DNA from 2 places in the Clostridium sediminicola genome. Region 1 is predicted to be linked to the other one. Evidence: a T-box and tRNA genes for the amino acid it is inferred to sense, from the RefSeq annotation. Region 1 holds a T-box; the other holds one or more tRNA genes.
The links. A T-box is a leader RNA that pairs with one kind of tRNA and senses whether it is charged. The one in region 1 lies ahead of argS (arginine--tRNA ligase), so its partner is inferred to be a tRNA-Arg.
Positions count from the first base shown of each region.

Region 1 (25,627 bases):
TCGTCCATTTTGATTTAGTTCCCATTTGATTGCTTCTGCCTTTAGTTGTTCTTGTGGTAATGTTATTCCGTTTTGTTTTGCAAGAGAATAAACAATTTCTAAGTATTCTTTTTGGCTTGGCTTTACAAAAGTTAAAGTAATACCAAATCTATCTGAAAGCGAAAGTTTTTCATTTATAGAATCGTTACTGTGAATCTCATCTTTATGACTGAGATCAGGAGCATCGTCCCATTTTTCTTTAACCAAGTGTCTTCTGTTTGATGTTGCATAGATAACAACATTTTGAGGTCTTGCTTCTATACCTCCATCTAAAATAGATTTCATTTGTTTATATTCAAGTTCCGTGTCTTCAAAAGATATATCATCTAAGAATAGAATAAAGGGTTTATTCATTTTACTTAATTGGCTCATAATTTTATTAAGGTATAAGAATTGTAGTTTGTTAACTTCAATTAATCTTAACCCATCTTTATGGAAATGATGCAAAAGGGCCTTTACAAGAGAAGACTTTCCAGTACCTCTTGCTCCTTCTAATAGAATGTTATTTGCAACTTTTCCATCTATAAAACTTTTTGTGTTTTTTATTAAAGTTTCTTTTTGATAAGAATATCCTATTATGTTTTCTAATTCAATTTTATGAGGGTTATCTATACCGGCTATACCTGACAATTCATCCCATTTAAAAGCAAGGAAGTTTGATAGAATACCTGAACCTATTTTATAGTAGTATTGGATTAAATGTTCAGCAAAGGAGTGGAAATTCTCTGATTTTATCAATTGAGATTTTTCGTATTTGTATGGTTGATACTTTTCTTTATTTAAAGTAGGTTGATAATCTAATAGAAAGCTACTATCGACTTTAGTTATTAAGTCTAAAAAACTTAATTTTAAATTCATAAGGTTATATAGAACTTCTAAGTCTTCCATTGCTAACTTGATTAAAGATGGTTCTAGATTACTTCCATATTTTTCGCATGATAAAGCAAATACATTAGAATCATTTAAAATTAAATTTAAAATAAAATTACCAAGTAAATTACCAGTATAGGCCCTTTCTTCAGTTATTTTAATTAAATCACCTATAAAAGAGATATAAGTTTCAGAAATTAATTCATAGTTTAGATTTTCTTTTGCTGATTCAGTTATTAGTAATTCTAATTTTTTCATAGTATTATTTTTTCTAATATTTCTATAAATCAGTAGATTTCTTAAATCTGTTTTTATATTATAATAATTATCAATAGTTTTCATTATAATGCCCCTCTTATTTTAAATTGCGAAGATTACTACGCAATTTAATAATATCATATTTATCATTTTTTTTGTATAAAAATAAGCGTTTCTAAGGGGGACAACAGCATTAGGATAGATTTAAGTAGGTTCTTTCCAAAGTTAGTTAAAATACTTTATAGATATGCAGTATACTTATTGGTATGAACTAAAGAAAAGAGAACATTTAAGATAAATGATTTTATAGAATTGTTAGATAAGAATTTAGAATATATACGACATGAAATAAATAAAGATACCGTTAAGGTATGGATGAAATCTACTGGTAATGAAGTTGTATGTCCTTATAGTAATACAGCATCTACAAAAGTATATTCCCGTTATGAGTGAAGTTTTAAGATTTACCAATACAAAATAAGAAGGTTATAATCTTCATTAATAATAGAAAGATGTTTTGAAATAATCCTAATTGCAATCATAAAACATTTGCAGAAACTTATAATTTTTTTATCTTCCAAAGGTAAAAAAACAAAACGAAGCGAAAAAACGAAATTGGTTAATAAGGTAAGAGATTTATATACTAAGAAATATTCTATGACAAAAATAGCTGAAATCTTAGCTTTAGATAGACGGACTGTTAAAAAATATATTGACCCTAATTTTACACAAACAGTTACTCGTCGTTCTACTAAAATAAAGTATATTGGACCCATACAAAGATGATATTTTCAAATTATACCAAAAAGGTAATACATATAATAGTAGAAAATATTAAAGGATTATCTGATGAAGTAATTAAACTAGTAAATGAAAGATATCATTTCTTCAAAAAAAACTTAACTTACTAATAGAGTTTAAAGAAATACTTAAACAAAAGGAAATTGAAAGATTAGATAAATAATTAATAGTAGCTGAAACTCTAAATAATTTATATATAAACTCGTTTATGAATGGTTTATCAATAGATATATAAGCTGTTAAAAATGCTATAATTTATGATTATAATAATGGTTTAGCTGATGAAGGTAGTGTAGATAAACTAAAAGTTATTAAAAGAATAATGTAATCGTAATATTTTGAAATGATAAGAAATATAGTTTTATATTTTGAAAAAAATAGGTAAATCAACTAACTTTGGAAAAAAACAGTTACTGCCCTTGAAAGTACTAGTAGAATAGGAACTGCATTTAGTGGTTCAGAAGACAGTGTTTAATTTGAATAAAAGAATTAGAAATATAATAATTTTAGAAGTATTTATAATAATTACAATTGGGGTAGTAGTATCAATAATAGGAGCTGCTACATGGAGTAAAATTAGCATAACTTTAGACACATTGAAAAATCGTATTTTAGAATATAATATTCAGAGGCAAAGAGCAAATGAGAATAAATTAAATGCAAATTCAAGATGAATTAGCAAGTATTAATACTAAAATTTCCATTGGTAAGAGTACAGTTAATAATTGTACAACTGCTGAACGAAGTATTCAAAAGTAAACTTATAATTTATATAAGTTTACAAATTAACGGAAGCGATTTTCTCTGGAGCTTAATATATTAATGAATTATGATTTGGATACTCCATTAGAGGTTCAAGCAATAAAAGTACCCTTTGAAAAGTACACAACAAAAAGTTTAGATGATCAAGTTGACTATGTTTTAGCAAACAATGGAGAATTAGTGAAGCTTCAAAATCAGAGTAATCTTGCTAGTATTGAATTAGATATATATGAAGATTATAATTCTTCTGGAAAGTATGATAGCAATATTTCAAAAGCTAATCAAAATATAACTAATTTGGTTTATGATATTCTAGACAAAAGGGGAAGTCTAGAATATGAAGTGCGAAGTCAATATAATAATTTGTTAAATTCATATGATGCACTCAGCATTAAAGAACTTGAGATTTCCAATTTAGCCATTACTTTAAATACTACAGAAAAAAGATATGAAGTTGGCTTAGAATCAAAAAACAATTTGGCTCTGGCCAAAGAGAATCTTGCATTTGCTCAGTTAGAATTGGACAAAGCCAAGTTAGATTATTATGTGGCCGTAGAGACTTATAAAAATTTTGTAGATTAACATTGAGAAGGTCTGTTTAGACCGACTTAGGTTATTTATAAAGACTTGCGTAATCGCAAGTCTTTATCTTTGTTAGAATTTACAATTCAATTAGAGTTTGTATAATTTTTTTGCAAGAGATTTTGACATAAAAACAGTTGCCACAAATCTAATAGGAATAACACAGATCTCATTTTCAGCTTCAGTGTAAACTACACCATTTTCAACTTTTAAGATTTTCAAATTATTGAAAATACCTTCACGACCATTTAATAGAATGTCCACCTTATAACCAATTAGTTTTGTAAATAATTTCTTTAGATAAGTATTTGTATCCATTGGTACTTTCGGCATAGGTAATTGTCGAAATGGCATAGGTCCATAAAATCCATTATACAATTTTTTACCTCCAAGTAGTATTAACCAATTCTAGTATATGAATATAAAAGGATTTAGTTACTATGTTATTTTAATTAATCATTAAAATAACATTTTGAAATAAGAATATTTATAAAAAAGGCGGCGGAGCCTTAGCATTCTCAGTGTTTGCAAGCAAACACCTGCCATGCCAGCGGGATTCCCTTCGACAATGCTATCGCATCTGAGCACCCTCCTAAAAGAAGTGGGGAATACTTCCCCTGCACCCCTTCATTTTTTATTACATAGAAAAGTATAAAATTTATACTTTTCTATGCAATAAAAAATACTGCCTAAATGTTTAGGCAGTATATATAATGATATTATTTTGTTTCAAAGCTTCCACAATCTGTGCTTTCAACAGTATTAGCTGTTCCGCCATGTTTTATGATTTGAACTTTGTTTAAAGAACAGTAGTTTTCTTCACCGCTATGATGTTTACATTCATTAACATTGCATCCGATGTTTTCGTTTTTAGCCACAATATATCCCTCCATTTATAAATTAATATTACTACAATAGTATTAGCAATTTTAGAGAAACTATTCACTTGTTTTTTTTGCATATTTGATTTTTGAGTGTTGTATTTTTTGTTATTAAATGCTATTATAAGAATGTTTCGTATGCGAATCATTCTTGTGCGAAATATATTCAAGAAGGGAAGAGTTATGATGTCAAATTTAACAGATGGTTTCCAAATAGCTTCTTTGCTTAAGGAAATAAATTCTAAATTAAATCACAGTATTAAAAATGAATTTAAAGATAGCGGGCTAACTGTACCACAAATTTCAGTAGTTAAAATACTTGTAAAACATAAAAGATTAAAAGTAAGTGAAATAAGTAAAAAAATGAATCTTGTTAATAGTACAGTTTCTGGAATTATTGACAGACTTGAAAAACAAAATATAGTGGAAAGAGTTCGAAGTAAAGAAGATAAAAGAATAGTTTATATTGAACTTTCTAGTAAAGGTAATGAACTTGTGAAAGGGCTTCGACATACTATAAACAATTATTTTGGGGATATTTTTAGCAATGCTAGTAAAGAGGAAATGGATACTATTCTTTTAGGACTTAAAACATTAAAAAATGTATTAGATGATTAAACAATATTTAAAGGTTCAAATCCAATAAAAGAATCAGCAGAAAGAGTGCTTTCAGAGTAAAATGAGATGCAATAGTAAATGAGTAAAAAATTTAAAAAATCTGAAATAAAATTTTTGGTTGGACTTGCAATTGGAATTTATGGGTTATTGCAAGCAATACATCAGGTACCATTTGGTGCGTTAAGTGACAAAATAGGAAGAAAACCAATAGTTTTAATTGGTATATTTCAACTTGCTTTAGGTTAATTTCTAGCAGGTATTGCAAATAACATTTATATTCTCATTGTTGCTAGAGCACTTCAAGGAAGTGAAGCTATTATGGCTGCAGCATATTCTTGGATAGGAGATGTTATTTCTGATACAAAACGAAATGAAGCAATGAGTATTGTGGGAATTGCATTTGGCTTAGCTGGAACGGCTGGATTTATTGGAGCTACTTTATTAAATAAAGTGCTTTCATTTCCTCAAATTTTTTGTGTGTGTGCTACACTTACAGTGGTTACATGGTTTTATATTGCTTTCTTTGTAAAAGAAAATAAAATGCAAAAATGTATTGTAAAAAAGAAGAAACTAAAATTAGAAATGATAACAAAAGATATAATGAAATTAATGATGGGAGGTTTTTTTGTATATTATTCAATGGTAAGTGTTTTTATTATAGTTCCTCAAATAATAGATAAATCCATTGTAGTAGGATAAATGTGGAAATTATTTATACCTGGGACATTTTTGGAAATAATTGAAATGAGAATTTCTGTGAAATTTGCTTATAAAGGATATGAAAAAAATACAGTAAAAGCAGCGTTTGTAGTTCTGATTGCATCAATTACTTGTCTTCTTGCAGAAAATATTTACTTTATTGCAGCTGGATTGATATTATATTTTATAGGTTATATGAGTTTAGTATCATTATTTCATGCTAAAGTAACAAAGCTTGCACCTAAAAATGCTATGGGTGCTGTAACAGGTATTTTTAATACAGTACAATTTATGGTTCTTTTATAGGGGGAGTGTTAACAGGTGTTCTTTGGGGAATAAGTAAAAATACAGCTGTTGGTGCATTATTATTTCTTTGTATACTAACAATGTTTGTAGTAATTACCGTTGAGAATTATTCTAAAGAAGGTAATGAAATGAAAGGCGATGAAATACTAGAATGTAAAAACTCAAATATTACACAAAAAGGAGCTTGTTAAGGGGTGAGTATGAGAAATCGTATAGAGCGTGAAAAGAATACAGTAGAGAAGATGATTAAGCTTTATTGTAAGCAAAATCATAAATTTGAAAAAGGTTTATGTGAAGAATGTACAGAATTATTGAATTATTCAAAAGCACGTCTTGAACATTGTAAATTCGGTATAAATAAACCCGTATGTGGAAAATGCACTATACATTGTTATAGAAAGGATATGCAAGATAAGATAAAAAGTATTATGAAGAGTGTGGGTCCAAAGATGTTGTTTGTTCATCCAATATCTTCAATACAACACTTTATTGATAGTTTTACAAAATAATTTTGATATACTAATTAAATATAATTAATTATGAAGGAGATGTTTTATGATGTTAATTATATCAATAATAGCAATGATATTAGCTTTAATTTGTTATTCAATAGGAGTTTGGGGAGAAAGATTTTCTGGAAGATTGACAAAATCGAATCTAATATTCTTTTGGATAGGTTTTGTATTTGATACAACAGGGACAACTGTGATGTCAATTATGAGTAATAAGTTTCAATTTGATATTCATGGAGTAACTGGATTGTTAGCTATATTATTAATGCTTTTTCATGCAATTTGGGCTACTATTGTACTTGTAGACAATAATGATAATTTGTTAGTTAAATTTCATAAATTCAGCCTATTTGTATGGATAATTTGGTTAATACCATTCATAACAGGTGCATTATCAAATATGATGAAATAATATATTACTTAATACAAAAATGAGCAGTCCAAGCTAAAAAATGGAATGCTCATTTTTATTTTAAGTATATTGTTAGCAAAATTTCTTATTTTCCTAATATAGCTTCTAAGTCTTTATCTGCAGTAGAAGTTGCTTTGATGTTAAATTTGTCAACTAAAACTTGTAATACGTTAGGTGTAACAAATGCTGGCAAAGATGGACCTAAGTGAATGTCTCTTAGTCCTAAATGTAACATAGTTAATAAAACAGCTACTGCTTTTTGTTCATACCATGAAATTATATATGAAAGTGGTAAATCATTTACGTCACATTCAAAAGCTCCTGCTAAAGCAACAGCTATTTGAATAGCGGAGTAGGCATCATTACACTGACCACAATCCAATACTCTAGGGAAACCAGCCACAGTTCCTAAATCGAGTTTATTAAAACGGTATTTTCCACAAGCAAGAGTTAGGATAACAGTATCTTTTGGAGTTTTTTCTGCAAATTCTGTAAAATAATTTCTGCCTGGACGAGCACCATCACAACCTCCTATTAAGAAGAAGTGTTTAATTTGACCGCTCTTAACAGCATCTACTATCTCACCAGCATGACTTAATACTGCATTTCTTGCAAAACCAATTGTAATTTTCTTATCAGGTTCATCTTCTGTAAATCCGCCTAATTCTAGTGCTTTATTTATAATAGGAGTAAAGTCTTTTTTTTCATTAATAGTTGGTATATGTTGAATACCTTCATAACCAACAACACTAGAAGTGTATATTCTATCTTTATAACTATCTCTAGGTTTCATGATACAGTTACTTGTCATTAATATAGCACCAGGAATTGAATCGAATTCCTTTTGTTGATCTTGCCATGCACCACCGAAATTTCCTACCAAATGTTTATGTTTTTTTAGTCCTGGATAGGCGTTACATGGAAGCATTTCTCCGTGTGTATATATATTAATACCTTTACCGGAAGATTGTTCTAACAAGTCACTTAAATCTCTTAAATCATGACCAGAAACAATTATAAATGGTCCTTTTTTCTTTGTGATTGAAACTTCAGTAGGTTCTGGGTGTCCATAGGATTCAGTGTTTGCTGCATCTAATAAGCCCATGCAATCGAGATTAACTTTACCACATTCCATATTTAAGTTGAAATAATCTTCAACTTTTAGTGATCTATCAAGAGTTGCGCCCATTGCTTTGAAAGTAAATTCAATAACTTCATCACTATATTTACCAAGGCAATATGCATGATGGTGATATGCTCCCATACCTTTTATTCCATATATCAACAATTCTCTTAAAGAACGTAAATCCATATCAAAGTTTTCATCGTCCATTACTCCTAAATTAGGAACTTTTGGTAAGGCCAGTATTTCAGCTTTAGTTTCAGGTGCTATAAAATCTGCTCCATCAGGTACATTAGGAACATCGCCTGCACTTTGCATTAACTCTTTTTTTACAGCATTAGCTTTTTTTATATATTCTATAAATCTTTCAGGATCGAAATTTACATTAGTTAAAGTAGCAAAAACACATTCTGTGCAAAATTCACCTATTTCTCTGGTGATTTTATTGCCATTTTCTATGTTTTTAGTGCCGTAAAAGCCAATTCCTTTCATGAGATAAATAAGTACATCCTGCATTTTTGCAACATCTGGGTTTTTACTACATACACCTACTTTAGTACATCCTTTACTTCCAGCAGTTTGTTCGCATTGGAAACAAAACATAGCATTATCCATTATATAACCTCCGTATTATGTATTGTTATTTTCACTCGATAGTATATGTAAATTTGGATATTATATGTAAAGTTCAAAAGTTCAATAAGGTATAAAAAAAGAACTGCTCACTTAAATTACAGTTCTTTTTTTATGACTATTTAATTATATGTAAGTTTAAAATTGTTCATATAACTTTATACATTATTACTTAAATAAATTGGACTTTATATAAGTAAAAATCTAATGCACAATATAATAGAAATGTTATGGAAAGCTAACCAAATATAAAGTGAGTAGAGAGGTGTTCTAGACTTTTAAAGTTTTGCACACATCCAGGTTGCTTCTGCAACAAGTTTTCCATTACAAAAGGCAGTTCCTGACTGTTTTATACCCCTACTGGATACTCTAAGATTCTTGACTACCATTTTAACCGTTTGTCCAAATTCAACAGTGTTAAAGAATCTCACATCTTGTATAACTGCAAAGCCATATAATGCATTTCCACCTATACCTAATTTTTTTATTCCTGCACCTCCACATTGCCCCATTGATTCAACAAGTATCACATTTGGTACTATTTTCTGTTTGGAATTGTACTCTTGAAAATAAATAAAAGAATCATCAAAAGTTTTAATTCCTATAATTTCATCTTTTTCTGCGGAAAGAATTTCATCAACAAACAAAAAGGGATGTCTATGAGGAAGTAGAGTTTCAATATCGTTCATAAGTAAGTCCTCCTTATTCAATAAATTGGAATTTTTAATTTTGTTATTTTTCGTAAATATAAAGTGTACCATTCTTTGCTTTTTTTACTTTTATACTGGTTATATACAGTGAATTATACATAAAATTCCTTTAAAAATCAACTTACAAGTCTTTATTCTTGGTGAAAAGCTTCTTTAATTTTGTGAATAGTCCAACTTTCACAGTGGTAGACTATAAAAAAATAGAAATAAGGAAGGTGATAGCATGTCAGAAAATATGCGTAAAAAATCAAACAGATTGGTAAAAGAAAAGTCACCGTATCTTTTGCAGCATGCATATAATCCTGTAGAATGGTATCCCTGGTGCGAGGAAGCTTTTGAAAAAGCAAAAAAAGAAGATAAACCCATATTTCTAAGTGTTGGGTATAGTTGTTGTCATTGGTGCCATGTTATGGAGAGAGAATCATTTGAAAATGAAGACGTGGCTAAGATTCTAAATAAGAATTTTATTTCAATAAAAGTTGATAGGGAAGAAAGACCGGATATAGATAACATTTATATGTCAGTATGTCAAGCTTTAACTGGGAGTGGTGGTTGGCCACTATCTGTATTTTTAACTCCTGATAAAAAGCCCTTTTATGCAGGTACATATTTTCCTAAAGAGAATAAGTATGGCAGAATAGGTTTTATTAATATATTAAATGAAATATCAGGTCTATGGAATGAAAAAAGAGATGAAGTTATAAATAAAGGTGACTATATTGTAGAAAAAATGAAGATTTATGAAGCTACAGGTACAGAAAAAGAACTAGATAACAAAGTAATTGAAAATACTTATAAATTGTTAAAAAAATCTTTTGAACCTCATTATGGAGGTTTTAGCACTGCTCCTAAATTCCCTATGCCACATAATTTGATGTTTTTAATGAGGTATTATAAAAATACAGGTGAGGAAACGGCATTGCATTTAGTTGAGAAGACTTTACTAGCTATGTATAAGGGTGGTATATTTGACCATGTTGGATATGGGTTTTCTAGATACTCTACAGATAATAAATGGCTGATACCTCATTTTGAGAAGATGTTGTATGATAATGCTTTGTTATCAATTGCTTATACTGAGGCATATGCATTAACTAAAAAGGAAATATATAAGGAAATTGCAGAAAAAATATTTACTTATATACTTAGAGAAATGACAGATCCTGAAGGTGGCTTTTATAGTGCAGAAGATGCTGATTCTGAAGGAGTAGAAGGAAAGTTTTATGTATGGACTAAAGAAGAGATTGATAGATTATTAGAAGTTGATAGTGAATTATTCTCAAAACTTTATGATATAACTGAACTAGGTAATTTTGAAGAAAAGAACATACCTAATTTGATTAATAGAACAGATAAAGAATTAGAGTTAGGACATATAGAAGAATCAATAATTGAAAGAAGTCTTCTAAAATTGTTTGAGAATAGAGAAAAAAGGATTCACCCCCATAAAGACGATAAAATTCTAACTTCTTGGAATGGATTAATGATTGCTGCATTATCTTTTGGTGGAAGAATCTTAAGTAATAGTACCTATATTGAAGCAGCAAAAAATGCAGTTAGATTTTTGTTTAATAATTTGATTAGAGAAGATAGAAGGTTACTTGCAAGATATAGAGAACAGAGTTCAGATTATGAGGGATATTTAAGTGACTATGCTTTTCTAATATGGGGGCTAATAGAACTTTACGAAACTACCTTTGATGCAGAATATTTGAAGAAAGCAAAAGAACTTAATGAACAGATGATAGAATTATTTTGGGACAAAGAAAAAGGTGGGCTATTTTTAAATGGTAAAGATGCAGAAAAATTAATTTGGAGACCTAAAGAAATTTATGATGGAGCTATACCTTCAGGAAATTCTGTTGCACTCTTAAATATAATTCGTTTGAGTAATATTTTTGACGATTATAAATTAGCGCAAAAGGCTGATGAATTAATTAAAGCATTTAGCAGCAACATAGATGAGACACCTAATGCTTATACATATTTAGTCATGGCACTAATGAGTAAATTATATGGAAGAACAGCGGTGGTTATTGCTGGAGAGAAAAATGAAAAAAATACAAAAGAATTTATTGATTTAGTAAGAGTTGGTTTTAACCCTTTTACTGATGTGTTACTAAATGATAAAGATATGTGGAAGCTTAATGAATCCCTCCAAGGAAAGAAGAAATTAGGTAATGAAGTAACTGTTTATGTATGCAAGGATTTTCAGTGTTTAGAGCCTGTAAAAGACAAAGAAAAATTAAAAAAACTGTTGACAAAATAAAATTATTAAGACTATAATTATAGGTAAACATTATGTGAAAATTCGGTGAAGAGGAGAGTAAACTTATTGATTCTTTTAGCGAGCAGAGGAGGGTGTAAGCTCTGTAGATAGATAAGAGTGAAGAGAACCTTGGAGAAGCTACTGAAATTTTACCGTTTAGGTAAGACAAAGTATGACGTTAGCTGCGTTAAAGCGTTAAGAGGATTATTTATAGATTAACTACTTTGTGGATTTATCTATATTTGTTTAATCAATAAGAGTGGTACCGCGGATATTTCGTCTCTAATTATAGATTTATATATAATTAGAGACTTTTTTATGCATATAACTTAATTGTAAATTGTGTATTCATTATAGGAGGAAGATAAAAAATGGATTATAAAAAAATTATTGCAGAGAGAATAAAAGGATTTGTAGACTTGGATTTAGAATTTATTGAAGGCTTAATAGAAATACCACCAAAACCTGAAATGGGTGATTTTGCTTTTCCATGTTTTCAATTGGCTAAAGCTATGAGAAAAGCTCCGCAAATGATTGCCGGGGAAATAAAAGAAAAAATGAATAAAGAAGGTTTTGAAAGTGTTGAAACAGCGGGTCCTTACTTAAACTTCTTTATGGACAAAGGCGCATTTGCAGAAGTAACTGTAACTAAAATACTTAATGAAAAAGAAAATTACGGATCTTCAAAAGCAGGAGAAGGAAAAAATGTTACTATAGATTATTCATCACCAAATATTGCAAAGCCTTTCCATGTTGGACATTTATGCAGTACTTCTATTGGCAATTCTTTGTATAGAATAATGCAATTTGCAGGATATAACTGTATAGGTGTAAATCATTTAGGGGATTGGGGTACTCAATTCGGGAAGTTGATTTCTGCTTATAAAAGATGGGTAGATGAAGAGGCTTTAGAGAAAGAACCAATTAAAGAGTTGTTAAGAATTTATGTGAAATTCCATGATGAAGCGGAAAAAGATCCTACTTTAGTAGACGAAGGTAGAATGCATTTTAAAAATCTAGAAGATGGTTCAGAGTTTGAAGTGAAATTATGGGAAAGATTTAAAACTCTAAGTCTTAAAGAATTCCAGAATGTTTATGAAATGCTTGGAGTAAAATTCGATTCTTATGCAGGGGAGAGTTTTTACAATGATAAAATGGATAGAGTTGTTAAAGAACTTTCAGATAAAAATTTATTGGAAGAAAGTCAAGGTGCTCAAGTAGTAATGCTCGAAGATTATAATATGCCTCCGTGTATAATAAAGAAAGCAGATGGAGCTACGATTTATGCTACACGAGATTTAGCAGCTGCACTTTATAGAAAAGACACTTATGATTTTTATAGAAATATATATGTAGTTGGACAGGATCAATCGCTACACTTTAATCAAGTATTCAAAGTAATTGACTTAATGGGTTATGATTGGGCAGAAAAATGTAAACATGTAGGCTTTGGAATGGTTAAGTTTTCAGATAGAAAACTTTCCACGAGAAAAGGTGAAGTTGTTTTCCTAGAAGACTTGTTGAATGAATCTATTTCAAAGATAGCTGAGTTGATTCAAGAAAAGAATCCAGAATTAGAAAACAAAGATGAAGTTGCAAAAAAAGTAGGTATTGGTGCAGTTAAATTTACTTATTTAAAGAATAGAAGAGGAAAAGATATAGTATTTAAGTGGAGTGAAATGCTAAACTTCGATGGAGAAACAGGACCATATGTTCAATATACTTATGCTAGAGGTAAGAGTATCTTAAGAAAAGCAGGGGAATTAAATACTACTCCTGATTTTAGTAAACTAAATTCTAAAGAAGCTTTTGAACTAGTAAAAACATTAAATAATTTCAAAGATGCTATATTAGATGCAATTGATAAGTTGGAACCATCAATAGTTACAAGATATGTAGTGGATATTGCAAAAGGATTTAATAAATTCTATAATGCTCATAACATAATAAATACTGAAGATGAAGAATTAAAAGTTGCAAGATTAAAAATGGTAGAAGCAAGTTGCCAAGTTATCAAAAATGCTCTTGACTTGTTAGGGATAGAAGTTGTAGAAAAAATGTAATAGGATAAATATAAATAAGCGGTTGAATTTCGATTTAGAAATTTAACCGCTTATTTAGTAGACATATTTTGCGAATGTATATAAAGTGGTAGATAATTTTGTATACATTAATAATTTGAATATTACCAAATTATAAGTAAATATTAATTGAAATTATAATGGATTTCAATTAATATGTATAAAAATAGCATAAATTGATTTTAAATTTTATTTAAATTAAAAAAACAACTCAAAATACAGAGAACTGTGTTGAAAAAAGTTTTTATTTATAGTATAATTAAATAGAAATTAATTACAGGAATTTAATTGAAATATCTGTTTTAATAATTTATAATTAGAATATATCATTGAATTAAAACTATTGCTTATAAAAAAGCAAAAAACAACAAAAAATTTAATATTATTTAATACTATATTATATGAAAAATAAAAATGAAATGCATATGGGGAATGTCTGATGAAATCATTAAGAAAAAAAAGATTGGGCGATTTGTTGGTTCAAAGTGGAAAATTAACTGAAGAGCAATTACATGAAGAACTTAATAAGCAGATGACCTCTAAATTAAAATTAGGGAAGCAGTTAATACATGATAATATATTAACAGAAGATGATATAATTGAAGTTTTAAAAGTACAATTAGGCATGGAAAGAGTTTATCTAGAAGAAATGAAACTAGACAAAAAAGCTATTAGAATGATTCCTGAAGGTCTAGCTAAGAAGTATAATATGATTCCTATTGGATTTGTAGAATCTTCTATAATTATAGCAATGTCAGATCCATTAAATATATTTGCTTATGATGATGTTAGTTTGGTTACAGGTTTAGGTGTGAAAGCTGTTATTGCATCTGAAGGAGATATTGAAAATGCAATTGGAAAACAATATTCTTCAGAATATGTTGAAAAAGCTGCTGAAGAACTATCTAAGACAAATGCTTCAAAAATAGAAGAAACTTTGATAATTGAAAATGAGGAAGTAAAAAATGCTCCAGTTGTAAAACTAGTAGATTCTATTATTGATAATGCTATTAAAGCAAGAGCAAGTGATATCCATATAGAACCAAATGAAAGATATATAAAGATAAGATATAGAGTGGATGGAACTTTAAGAGAAGTTCTTAGAACACCAAAGGAAAATCTCGCAGCACTTGTTACGAGAATTAAGATATTAGCAGGTTTGGATATTGCTGAAAAAAGAATACCTCAAGATGGTAGAATTATAACTGTATTTAAAAGGATTAAAATAGATTTGAGAGTTTCTGTGTTACCTACAGTTCATGGAGAAAAAATTGTTATTAGAATACTCCTAAAAAACAATAATCTTTTGAATAAAGAAAAATTAGGCATGTCTGAATATGATATGATGAAATTAGGTAATATGATAAAAAGCCCATATGGGATTATTTTAGTGACTGGCCCAACAGGAAGTGGTAAATCCACTACTTTATATACTGTTTTAAGTGAACTAAATAAACCTGATATTAACATTATTACAGTTGAAGATCCTGTTGAGTACATGATGGAAGGTATCAATCAAGTAAATGTTAATAATAAAGCGGGGCTTACTTTTGCATCAGGTCTTAGAGCTATTTTAAGGCAAGATCCTGATATAGTAATGATAGGTGAGATTAGAGATAGAGAAACCGCAGAAATAGCAGTTAGATCAGCTATTACAGGGCATTTGGTGCTTAGTACAATTCATACTAATGACGCATCAGCAGCAATTGTAAGACTTATGGATATGGGAGTTGATGCTTACTTAATAGCAGCTGCAATTTCTGGAGTCGTAGCACAAAGATTGGTAAAGGTTATATGTCCTAAATGTAAAGAAGAGTATATAGCTAGTGAATATGAAAAAAATATTATAGGTATAGAAAGAGATAAGCTGACAAAATTATATCGAGGAGTAGGTTGTAGCCATTGTGGAAATACAGGCTATTCTGGAAGAACTGGTATTTATGAAATAATGGAAATAGATGAAAAGATAAGACAAGCGATTCAAAATGGAGCTGATATGTCTGTTATTAATAAATTAAACAGACAAAATGGAATTAAAACTCTGAAAGAATCTTGTGCAAAGCTAGTATTAAAAGGAGTAACTACGGTTGAAGAACTCGCTAAAGTAGCATTTTTATAAAAATATTAAGATAAAAAGATAGACAAGCTTTATGAAAGCAGAGAACAACTTTTGTTATTGATTAAGAATCAAAAGTTGTTTTGCTTACTCTTTAAACAAAAGAGGTGCGTAGATGGCATTATATAAATATAGAGCTTCAATGAGAAATGGCGAAAAAATTGATGGTAAAATTGAAGCTGAATCAAAAGAAGAAGTTATCCAAATGATAAGGCAAAATAAATATTATCCTATATGGGTTAAAGAAATTGTTCTTCAAAAAGAAATAGAATTACCTTCCTTTTTCAACAAGGTAAATTCTAAAGATCTTTCAATTATGTGTAGGCAATTTTATACACTATTAAATGCAGGGTCTAACATATTGAATACAGTGAATATTTTAAAAGTTCAAGCTGAAAATAAGGCATTGAAGAAAAGTTTAGATGGAGTATATGAAGATATTCAGAAGGGGTCTACTATGTCTGATTCAATGAGAAAGTATCCAAAAGTATTTCCTTTTCTCTTAACTAATATGGTTGAATCGGGAGAAGAGACAGGTAACTTATCAAGAATACTTCATAAAATGACTGATCACTATGAAAAAGAATATAAATTAGCTTCAAAAATTAAAAGTGCAATGATTTATCCAATATTTTTAACAATTGCATGCATAGGTGTCGTTATTTTTTTAATGACCTTTGTGTTACCTACATTTGTTACTATGTTTGAGAATAGTCCTGTTGAATTACCAATGATAACTAAAGTGTTATTAACTATAAGTGATGGATTCAGGAAGTATTGGTATATCATATTTTTGATAGTTTTATTCATAATAATTGGAATATCTTATTATTCAAAAACTGAAAAAGGAGAAACAATTATTGAATCTGTAAAACTTAATTTACCTGGATATAAGAAATTAAGCAAGAAGATTATAACTTCAAGATTTTCTCAAAATATGTCTATAGCAATGTATAGTGGTATTACATTAATAGATTCAATAGAAATAGTTTCAAAGTTAGTAGGGAATAAATTTATTGAAAAAAAATTATTGAATGCAAGAGAAGATGTAATTAAAGGAGTAACTCTTTCAGAAGCAATAGAAAAATTGGATTTTTTTCCGCCTATGTTAGTATCTATGGTGAAAATAGGTGAAGAATCGGGATCATTGGATGAAATTTTGGATAAAACCGCTGAGTTTTATGATAGGGAAGTAGAAGAAGGGTTAAGCAAAATGGTAACATTTATAGAACCAGTAATGATTTTAGTTATGGGTTTAATAGTAGCATTTGTTGTTCTTGCCATAGCTTTACCTATGTTTGATATGTATAGCACTATTTAATTAGTTTACAGTTCACAATTTACAGTGGACAGTAAAGGTTGATTTTCTCACAGAAAATCTAAAAAGCAAAATGTATCCTTCAATTGTGAATTGTGTATTGATTCAAACTACTGGAATAAAGTTGTGGAAACACAAGTTTAGATAAAAAAGATATATTAAAGGGAGGATGTATACTATGAAAAAGAATTTAGCTAAGAAAGGATTTACATTAATTGAACTTATTATTGTTATTGCTATTTTAGGAATTCTTGCTACTGTAGCTATTCCAAGGTTTTCTGGGTACAGAGAATTAGCTAAAAAGAAGGCGGATATTGCAACTGCTAAAACTATAGCTAATGCAACTGCTATTTTAATCGCAGATGAAACTATTGAAGTACCTGCTGCAGATGGAACTTCATTAAGCTTAACGCTAGTTTCTGGAGGTACTGGAGATGTGGCAGATATTTTAGGAGCTCTTAATGAAGTACCTACTCCGCAATTAAGTGGTAATAATTTTGTTGTAGGAGTTTCTAAAGGAACTGGAAATGTTACTGTTACAAATGGAACTGATCAGATTTATCCTACACCAGCAGGAGCATATGCAGACTAATAAATCTTTTTAACACAATGCGCATTGCGCATTGTGTTAATTTATATTATCATTACCTTATAGAGGTGAAAATATGACAAATTTATTCAATAATTGTTTTTTAACAATGGAATTTGGGTCGAATAGTGTAAAAATATTGGAGTCAAAAATGAAAGGTAAGAAAATATTTGTAAATAAATCATCTATTATTGAACTTTCTCAAGACGTTATTAAAGATGGGAAAATTGAAAATATTGAAGAAATAAGAGAAGTTTTAAAAAATGTATTTGAAACAGGAAAATTCACTGCGAAGAAAGTTAATATAACTATAAAAAGTAGTTCGGTTATATCTAGAAATATCTTAACACCAAAAGCTAATGAAAAAGATATGGATACTATGGTAAAATATGAGGTAGAGGATCAACTTCCTGTCAATGCTATGGATTATGAAATAAAATATAAAATGTTAGGACAAAAGACTCTAAATGATGAAGTATTAAATGAAGTCAATGTCATTTTGTTTCCTAAAAAGATTGCTAAAGAGTATTGGGAGCTAATTAACTATTTAAAACTCAAGCCAAAGGTATTAAATTTAAATTCCAATGCAATTGAAAAATTATTCAGTACAAGAAATATAAAATTAAAAAGAGAATATTCAGATTCAGAAGGAATCTTTGTAATTATAGATATTGGATTTAAAAATATAGAATTAAATATTATTTCAGAAGGAAGCACCCAGTTTTCAAGAATTCTCTCAGGCGGAGGGAAATATTTAGATAATATTATCTACAATGAAATGTTAGATGATGAAGAAAAAAAACAGGAATTTAAAAAGAAATATGCGGATTTAATGTATGATATCAATAAAACAGATCCTTCAGTTGCTGAGATAAATGATTCAATAAAAGCAGAGGTAGATAGATGGATAAAAGATATTGATAGAGTTATAGATTACTATATGAATCAAAATAAAGAAAAAAAATTAGAACATATTTATATCCACGGTGGAACAGCAAACGTAAAGGGATTGACACATTATATGGAACAGTATTTAAATGTTTCTGTTTCAATTATAGAATTACGTAATATAAAATCATCTGATTTAAAATTTAATAAAAACTATGAAAGATATATAAATATTATAGGAGCTACAATTAGATAAGTAGGTGTTATATATGAAAGATTTCAATTTTTTCGACTATTTGTTAAAGGAAAAGAAGAAAAGAAATATAAAAGTAATAAACATTGTGATACTGGTATCAGTTATTTGTACTGTTATGTTAGTAGCATATTTAATTAATTTTGGTATAATCAAAAAATTAAATTCTGAAATAGCTAAAAACGAAGTAGCTATTAAATCTAAAAATTACGGAGAAACTCAAAATGCAATTTCAGAAAAAGAAAAGATGTTGAAAGTTATTAATGAATATAGTGAGATAGTTGGTGGTATTAACAGTTTGATTATTAATTCAGATAGAATTAATAAAGATCTCCTATTAAGCATTAATAAAACAATACCTCAAAACATTATTCTAAATTATATAAGTTTAAATAGTACATATATTTTTTTAGAAGGAATTTCAACTAGCAGACAAGGAATTGCTGAGTTTGAATATAACCTTAAGAATACAGGTCTATTCAGTGATATTCATATTAATAATATTTCATCTGAAGGCTCTAGTTTTGTCTTTGATATTGAGGCTGAATTGAAGGGAGGAGCTTATGATGAAGCTACCATCTCAAATTAATAAAATCAAACTATTGTTAATAATACTGGCTAGTGTAGTAGTGTTATTAGTGTTTTACAAATTGGTTTTACAATCTCAAACAGAAAAAATAAAAGAATTATCCGAAATAAATAATAGTTATGTTCAACAATTAAAGAATGTTGAACAAAATGAGAAATATGATAAAGAACTAGAAAAAAATATTTTAGACGTTGAAAAAGTGGTAGAAAATTCTGTTGGGGCGTACTTTCCATCTACTAAGCAGGAAAAACTAATATTGATTATAGATTCTTTTATATCTAATAACGATTTAATTTGCAGCAATATGAGTTTTTCAGCCACAACAATTGAGGGAGTAGAAGAAATTTTAAATTCTGAAGCTGAAGAAGAATTTTTATTAAAGAACTTAGTTAAAGAATATGGAAATTTAAAAAATAAGGATTCTAGTAATGAAAAAAATGAAGCTGATTCAAACAATCTAACTGATGATTCTACTAAGAAATCTAATGAAAACGAAGAAAATAAATTTTTGGTAGAAAATATGAAAGTATCTCTTGAAATTGAGGGTAGTTATGAAAACATTGCTAATTTTATTAATGGTATAAATACATATAATAAAAAAATAATTATTAGAGATATAACTATTGAAAAGTTGGAAAGTGATGAGACAACGGGAGAACGCGGGAATTCAGTTAGTATAAACCTAGATTTTTATGCTATACCTAAGTTAAAAGAGGATAAAACTGATTTTGATTATAATAACTGGACTCTTTCAAATGTATATGGGAAGGAAAATCCGTTTAAATAGTTAAGAATTAATAATCATCAATTACTGTCCATTGTAAATTGTCCATTGTAAACTGTGCTTGGGGTGATTAGATATTATGAAAATAAGGAGAAAAACTGAAGGAGTTACGTTATTAGAGTTAATTATAAGTTTGGCTATTCTTAGTATAGTTATTACTCCTATATTCTCTTTGGCACTTTCTAGTACAAAGATAAATAGTAAGTCAGAGGAGGAGATTCAATCCTTGGCTTTGGCGCAGAAAAAATTTGAGTATTTAAAAAATGCTAAAAACATTTCTTCTGAATCAACTCAAACCTATATAGAAGATGGTTTTTCAGTTACAGAAAAGGTAATTAAATTACAAAAATATGAAAGTTCAAATAATGAAGGCTCAAAAAAGGTTATTCCAGAACAAAATTTTATAAATATTAGATTTGAAAAAGTTGGAAAAGGAAATAAACTATATGCATCAAATAATGATGATTCTATAAGTTATAACGTAAAAAAGAATAAGAAAGTAAAAATATTTTATACGAAAAATGGAGTTGTTTTTGAGAATAATGGCAATGGACCATCTATCGGGGTAGATGTGGATTCTGATGTCAAAATCAATATCGTAAATGACACAGGAAATAATTTTGAAGTTAGTTTCCAGAATCAAAACTATATAAAAAACTCGAATGAAATTTATATTTATTATACAGGTAGTAGTGATATTAAATTTAAAAAAAATAGTGAGGGTATAACTGATAGTATAATAGAACATAATGATTCTAGCGGTGATGGAGGAGTATCTAATAGTTTCATAATGTATAAAGTTAGTGTTAATGTAAGTAAGGATGGAAAAACATATCAAATGTTTGAAGGATATAAGCCTATTTTTAAGTAGGAAGTGATTGTATGATAAAGAAAAAAGGATCAGCTCTATTAATGGTACTGATAGCCCTAGTTGTGTTAAGTTTAATTGGAACTGCAATAATTAGTTATTCAACATCAAATTATAAACTTAGAAATAAAAATAGTGATAATTATGAAAATCGATATATTGCAGAGGGCGGCATTGACCAAGCATATGGGGCAATTATTTTGCTCTTAAATAATTCTGATAAGAAGAGTGATATAATAAACAATTTAAATAAAATTGCTGGGAATTCTATATCGGATGATAGTAATGGTTATTATGCAGATTTGAAAAATGGAGAATTAAGAGTAATATTTAAAGATGATGTAACTCCTACTTTTAGCGGTGATTTAATGTTAATAGAATTGGTTTCAAATTATAAGAGCCAAAATGTTATTGGAAAATTTAAGATTAATTATAACAATGATTTGTTTTCTATAGAATTGATGGAGAAGTCTTTTAAATAGAAGGTGGATAAAATGATTAAAAGTAAGAAAAAGGCTATGACATTAATAGAATTAATATTAGTTATGGGAATTCTAGTAGTAATTATGGGGGCAACCTCTACTTTTTTTATATCAAATTATAGGAATTTGAATAATGCTGAAGATACGGCTGATTTACAAAATTCGGCTCAAAGTGTCATAAACGAACTTTCACAAGCTACATTAAATAGTACATCGTATAATAATCCTATAACAAATAAATTTGTATTTTCTAATGATACTTTTAAATTAGAAAACAATGAATTTAAAAATGATGAAGGGGTAATAATTTCTAATATAAAGTCGATAGTTATAAATCCTATAGAAAATAATACTGGCATCTTCGTAAAAGTTACAGCAGGTCTAGGTAGTAAAACTGAAACTATAGAAACCCAATTATATTTTAGAAAAGAGTTGGTGTATTCTGGAAGTAATAGTGGTAATAACAGTGGTGGTGATAGCGGAGATACAAATGAAGGTGGTTTATCAAATATAATTTATTTTTATAAAAAGTTAGATTTTAAAGGTAGTAAGTTTGATGCATCAAATAATACTTTTTTAATTGATGATAATTATAAACTATATGGTAATCAGCAATTTTTTGGTAATTTATATATAAATGGAAATTTTAATATATCTGGTAGTTCAAAATCAAATGGAGAGGTTTTTATTGATGGAAACCTTAAATTGAGTGGTTCAACTATTTTAAATGGAAATGCACATGTGAAAGGGAATGTTGAATTATCTGGGAGCTCACAAATAAATGGAGAAACATATATAGATGGAAATCTTAAATTAAGTGGTACTGCTAAAGTTAAAGGAAATACACAAACTAAAGGAAATATCGAATTAAATAATAGTTCTTGTATCGATGGAAATGTAGAACATGATGGAAATATAAAAAAAAGAGGTACTTCTATAATTGAAGGGACCATAAGCAAAAATAGTGGCATAAAAGTAGAATATGAAGAGCCAGAGATTGAAATTGCATTGAAATCTGATAGTTGGTATGAGCAGAAAGGATACTTAGAACCTAATGAAGTTACAGTTAATAATTTTGTCAATGGTACAAAAATATTTGCTAAAGGAAACTATAGATCACCTACGTGGAATGATTCGACTTTTATCAATGGATCTAAGGGAATTATTATTGTAAGCGAAGGAGATATTGATTTAACTAATAACTATTGGAAGAAGATTACTGGAGTTTTTATTGCACCTAATGGTAAGGTGCAATATAATGGGCCTTCTTTAGAAGGGGTAGTTATATCAGAGGATGGATTTTATGTTACAAGTGGTAGTACTTTAGTCAAGTTGAATGACATTAGTGATTATTTCGCTTCTAATGCAGATTTTCCAATTAAAAAGAATTAAGAGTTGTAATATGGTTAAACCACAAAAAGTAAGTTGAACTAAAATCAACCACAATATCTACCGCAGATTAACGCGTTCTGACGCTATATATTGTGATTGAAGTTCAACTAAATTACTTTTTATGGAATTACCGTAATATAAATTAATGAAAATAAATTAAAATACTTTTTATATAGGAGTTTGACATGGATTTTATATTCGTTTTTATACTAGGTTTAGTATTCGGAAGTTTTTTTAATGTTTGTATATATAGGATACCAAGAGAAGAATCCATAGCTTATCCACCATCACATTGTACTTCTTGTGGAAATAGGTTAAAGACTGTGGATTTATTTCCAGTTTTAAGTTATATAATCCTAGGTGGAAAGTGTAGATATTGTGGTGAAAAGATTTCTATAAAATATCCCTTATTTGAGGTTTTAACAGCAACCATATTTATGTTAATATATAAGCAGTATGGATATTCAATGGATACTATAAAATATATTGTTTTTGCTAGTTATTTAATAGTTGTAGGGATTATAGATTTAAATACTACTGATGTGTACTTTAGTACTACAATATTCGGAATTGTTTCAGGATCTGCTTTCTTGATTATAAATATAATTTTAAGGAATGCATTTTTAACATATATTTATGGATCAGCTTTTGGAGTAGGTGTTATTGCTTTAATAATTATAACAACACACGGAATGGGTTGGGGAGATGCTGAAATACTTGGAATATGCGGATTGTTTTTAGGATTTAAGCTTTCTTTACTAACATTCTTTTTGTCAACAGTTTTAGGTGGAATTATTGGAATTGTTCTAATTGCTACAAAAATAAAGAGCAGAAAAGATTATATTCCGTTTGGACCATATATAGCAATAGCAGCATTGATTTCTGTATTATACGGAAATGGTATGATTGAGTGGTATTTTCAATTTTTGAATATTTGATATTAGGCATATTAATATAAGACAATAAGAGTTTAAAGGAGTTTAACATGTTTACACCAATTAAAAATGCAAAGATTTATGAGCAGGTTATTGAACAGATAAAAGAAATGATTCGTAATGGAACTTTGAAAAAAGGGGATAAGCTGCCTTCAGAGAGAGAATTAACTGTGGAATTAGGGGTTAGTAGATCTTCCATTAGAGAAGCATTGAGAGCATTAGAAATTATAGGATTGTTAGAATCTAGACAAGGTGAAGGGAATTTTATAAGGAATAGTTTTGATGAAGCATTAATTGAACCTTTATCGATTATGTTTATGTTAAATGAAAGTTCTCCACTTCAGATATTTGAACTTAGACAGCTACTGGAAATAGAAATAGCAAAACTTGCAGCAACTAAAATAAAAAAACAACAAATAAGTGATTTAACAAAAATGATAAAAGATATGAGGAAAACACAGGATGAAGAAGAAAAGGTTATACTAGATAAGCAATTTCACTATTTGATTGCAAATGCTTCTGGCAATAATCTGATAATTAATATTTTATTTGCAATATCTTGTATAATGGATAGATTTATAAAGGAAGCTAGAAGAACAATATTATTAGATGAAAAAGAAGAAATTATTCATATACAGCATAGTAATATTTTAGCAGCATTAGAATCTGGTGATGAAAATATGGCTTCAAAAGCTATGAAAGAACATATGGATTTGATAAAGGTTAATTTAAAATCAAGGCGTCTTATTTAAACGCTTTGATTTTTTTTATTCTAGTGAGTAAATTGAAATAATAGGTCAAGAAAAATACTTTTATTGGAATAAGTGAGTCGGTGTTTGATAATTAACTAACTATATGCAAATTAGTAGAAAATATAATATTTTATTAATTTTTATTGTTTTTTTTATATCGTAAAATTGCAATATAAGCTGAACTTAAGTTTAATACAGCTAATTAAGCAAATGTTAATAAATTAACTACTCTTTTATATGCATAGAATATATGATATTCTCTAATCAGTGGTAAGTTGTCATACCAGTTAAGGTGAACGGAGAAATCAAGTAAAAAGGGAGGTACAAAAAAAGTACTTCAAAATAAACCGATGAGCACCCGCCAAAATGCTATCAAAGAAGTACTTAAAAAAATTATACTATATAACTCCGATTTGGACAATCTATCTAAATGTTTTTTTGACTAAAAATTTTATCTACTAAATGGAAACGATTAATTTTTAGAAAAAAGGAGTGTATAAAATGGGTTTAGCATTAATAGCAATTATCCCAATACTAGTTGTAGGAATTATGATGGTAAAGTTTGATATGCCATCAACTAAAGCTATGCCGGTAGGTTTTGTGCTTGCAGCAATAATAGCAATTATATTCTGGAAAATGCCATTAGATTGGGTAACAGCGTCTATAATAGCAGGAGCAGTAAATACAATTGATATTTTACTTATAGTATATGGAGCATTACTTATATTACGAATGATGAAAATTAGTGGAGGAGTAAAAGGAATAGCTAATTCTCTAGCTGTGGTATCTACAGATAGAAGGGTGCAAGTTATACTTATTGGATTCCTTATGGGAGCTTTCTTTGAAGGTGCTGCAGGTTTTGGAACTCCAGCAGCAGTTGCTGCACCTCTATTAGTAGGATTAGGCTTTCCGCCTCTAGTAGCAGCAACAGTTGCATTGATTGGAAATAGTGCTCCAGTAACTTTTGGAGCAGTAGGGACACCGATAATTGGAGGGTTCGCTAATTTAAAAGATATTGTGTTGGCAAGTAGCTATTCTGGTGAATTTACAACATTCTTGATGCAAGTAGGTGGATTTGCAGCTTTACTACATTTTGTTGTAGGAA
Region 1 covers NZ_BAABMF010000005.1:83,392-109,018, reverse strand. Annotated here, with positions in the region: gene ACQ3F0_RS10925 (ATP-binding protein) at 1-1,251, opposite strand, end outside; gene ACQ3F0_RS10920 (hypothetical protein) at 2,421-2,642, shown strand; gene ACQ3F0_RS10915 (TolC family protein) at 2,791-3,312, shown strand; gene ACQ3F0_RS10910 (hypothetical protein) at 3,403-3,690, opposite strand; gene ACQ3F0_RS10905 (DUF1540 domain-containing protein) at 4,032-4,190, opposite strand; gene ACQ3F0_RS10900 (MarR family winged helix-turn-helix transcriptional regulator) at 4,377-4,811, shown strand; partial or broken gene ACQ3F0_RS10895 (MFS transporter) at 4,890-5,510, shown strand; gene ACQ3F0_RS10890 (MFS transporter) at 5,511-5,816, shown strand; gene ACQ3F0_RS10885 (hypothetical protein) at 5,822-6,007, shown strand; gene ACQ3F0_RS10880 (nitrous oxide-stimulated promoter family protein) at 6,017-6,325, shown strand; gene ACQ3F0_RS10875 (HsmA family protein) at 6,375-6,740, shown strand; gene hcp (hydroxylamine reductase) at 6,826-8,478, opposite strand; gene ACQ3F0_RS10865 (3-hydroxyacyl-ACP dehydratase FabZ family protein) at 8,775-9,185, opposite strand; gene ACQ3F0_RS10860 (thioredoxin domain-containing protein) at 9,430-11,475, shown strand; T-box leader at 11,512-11,762, shown strand; gene argS (arginine--tRNA ligase) at 11,847-13,538, shown strand; gene ACQ3F0_RS10850 (GspE/PulE family protein) at 13,996-15,675, shown strand; gene ACQ3F0_RS10845 (type II secretion system F family protein) at 15,788-16,993, shown strand; gene ACQ3F0_RS10840 (prepilin-type N-terminal cleavage/methylation domain-containing protein) at 17,169-17,582, shown strand; gene pilM (type IV pilus assembly protein PilM) at 17,656-18,723, shown strand; gene ACQ3F0_RS10830 (PilN domain-containing protein) at 18,737-19,309, shown strand; gene ACQ3F0_RS10825 (hypothetical protein) at 19,284-20,096, shown strand; gene ACQ3F0_RS10820 (type IV pilus modification PilV family protein) at 20,173-20,964, shown strand; gene ACQ3F0_RS10815 (hypothetical protein) at 20,976-21,443, shown strand; gene ACQ3F0_RS10810 (polymer-forming cytoskeletal protein) at 21,456-22,835, shown strand; gene ACQ3F0_RS10805 (prepilin peptidase) at 23,021-23,773, shown strand; gene ACQ3F0_RS10800 (FadR/GntR family transcriptional regulator) at 23,821-24,522, shown strand; gene ACQ3F0_RS10795 (L-lactate permease) at 25,024-25,627, shown strand, end outside.

Region 2 (2,336 bases), on a different contig from region 1:
GTACTGATTTGGTCTCTTAGTAATACTAAACCTGCTATAGCACCAACTGCTATAATCCCTAAAACTAATCCGTACTCTGTCATACCTTGACCTTGTTCTTCAACAAATAAATTTTTGATTTTCGTTAACATAATAATACCTCCTTGATATTTTTTGTTTTTATCTCTTGCTAAGAATTTGACTCCTTGAATTATAAGAATTCCACTGCTTGTCCAACTTCTATTGCAGAGTCTTTTACCTTACCACCAAGAAGTTCTACTACTGCCACAGCATTTTTTTGGATTTTTCCCATTCTACCTGGCTTCATATTCTCATCTATTGCAAGAATAATATTATTAATATCAAGATATAAAACATCTATTGTATAGTTCATAAAATATGTGTGTATGCCATTACAGGGATAGATATATAATGCAGATTGAGGTGAAAGTTCTTTTGTAAACATTAGACCTTTTAGTCTTTTGAAAAAAGTATTTGCCTCAATTACATTTTGTACAATTATGTTGTTATTTCCTTTATTTTTCAACATAAGTAATTTTTTACCTCCCATGTATAAAAAAATACCCATCCTAAAAGGTATGAGTAAAATTTCAAACCTTCGGCAACTGGCTGACATAATGTATAAACATGTTAGTCCCTGTAGTTTTGCGTCATTAGTTTTCACTAATTTTGCCTTTATCGAGTTTTATATCCAATATTATAATTTTATTATACAACTTTTAAAATTTAATTTCAAGTATTTCTTCACATATTGTTAATAATTTAAATTAAAATTTTATTTAGATTTAAATTTATTCAAAATAAAACCTATTTTGTTTTAATACAACCAGCAATCCACTGTCAAATTTCTACCTATGTCTTCTATTTCTAAAAAATTCACTTATAATATCGCTACACTCTTTATTATAAGCCCAGTTAATTTCTACATAGTGATTAAAAGAATTATTTTGAACTATATTAAGTATACTTCCACAACTACCTGTAGTTATATCGGATGTACCTATAACTACTCTTCTTAATCTTGATTGAAAAATCGCTCCTGCACACATAGGACAAGGTTCTAAAGTTACATACATTTCACACCCAGTCAATCTCCAATTATTTAGTTTTTTACTTGCTTGCCTAATTGCTAGTATTTCTGCATGTGCCGTTGGATCATTCAATGTTTCTCTTAAATTATGTGCATATGATATTATTTCATTATTTCTTACTATCACAGCTCCAACAGGAACTTCGCCTTTGAAAAAAGCTTCTTTAGCTTCTTCTAAAGCTTTTTTCATAAATATTTTATCCATAAAATCATTCTCTTTCTCTTAACAATTTATATCATTTATCTATATTTTAAAAAAAATACGAATTTTTTTATTTTAACAAAAACAAAAATAACCAAGCTCTTCTTGGTTATTTTTTGTGGCGCACCCGAGAGGAATCGAACCCATGGCCTTCCCCTTAGGAGGGGGACGCTCTATCCTACTGAGCTACGAGTGCATATTTAATTACTTTTTTTGTTACTTTAATATTTTATTGCAATTTTTAGATATTGTCAACCTCATTATAGCAGTCAATTATATATATTAGATTATTTATTCCATAAAATAAACACAATTATTAACCATATATTAACATTATATTTGTTTTTATGAAATATAGTAATAATATAATTGAATTATGTAAATACTCTATAGATAAATAAAAAATACTGGAGGATTATTTATGTTAGAAGAATTTAAAAATATATTATTAGCCGGAATAGGTTCCGCTGCATATACTTATGAAAAGGCAAATGAATTAATTGATAATATGGTTGAGAAAGGTAAGCTTACTATAGATGAAGGTAAAGACTTATCTCAAGAATTAAAAAGAACTATATCAAATAAAACAAAAGAGACACCTAAAAAGGTTAAGCCTTTAACAAAAGAAGATATAAAAGAAATTCTATCACAAATGAATTTTGCTACAAAATCAGATTTAGAACAAATTGAAGATAGAATTTCAAAGTTAGAAACTAAACAATAATTGCTCTATTAGGAAAGGTTTCTTTTGTTGATTAAGAAACCTTAATCTTAGAGCTTTTTTCTGAGAGGTATATATGAATAAAAAATCTGTATCAAGATTTAGACAAATAGTTAGAACTCTAGCTTATCATGGATTTGGATATATAATGGATACAACTTTAAAAAAGCAAAATAACACTCCTTCAAATTTAAGAAAGGCTTTTGAAGAATTAGGACCAACTTTTATAAAAATCGGTCAAATTCTTAGTACTAGACCAGATATACTTCCAGAAAACTATATAGAAGAGTTATCAAAATTACAAGATTGTGTTCAAGAAGAAA
Region 2 covers NZ_BAABMF010000032.1:12,712-15,047, forward strand. Annotated here, with positions in the region: gene ACQ3F0_RS25195 (Flp family type IVb pilin) at 1-131, opposite strand, end outside; gene ACQ3F0_RS25200 (DUF192 domain-containing protein) at 191-529, opposite strand; cyclic di-GMP riboswitch class I at 598-684, opposite strand; gene tadA (tRNA adenosine(34) deaminase TadA) at 849-1,295, opposite strand; tRNA gene ACQ3F0_RS25210 (tRNA-Arg) at 1,412-1,488, opposite strand; gene ACQ3F0_RS25215 (phasin family protein) at 1,714-2,016, shown strand; gene ACQ3F0_RS25220 (ABC1 kinase family protein) at 2,090-2,336, shown strand, end outside.
Region 2: it encodes a tRNA-Arg, which carries the amino acid that the T-box ahead of argS (arginine--tRNA ligase) is inferred to sense. The anticodon was not compared.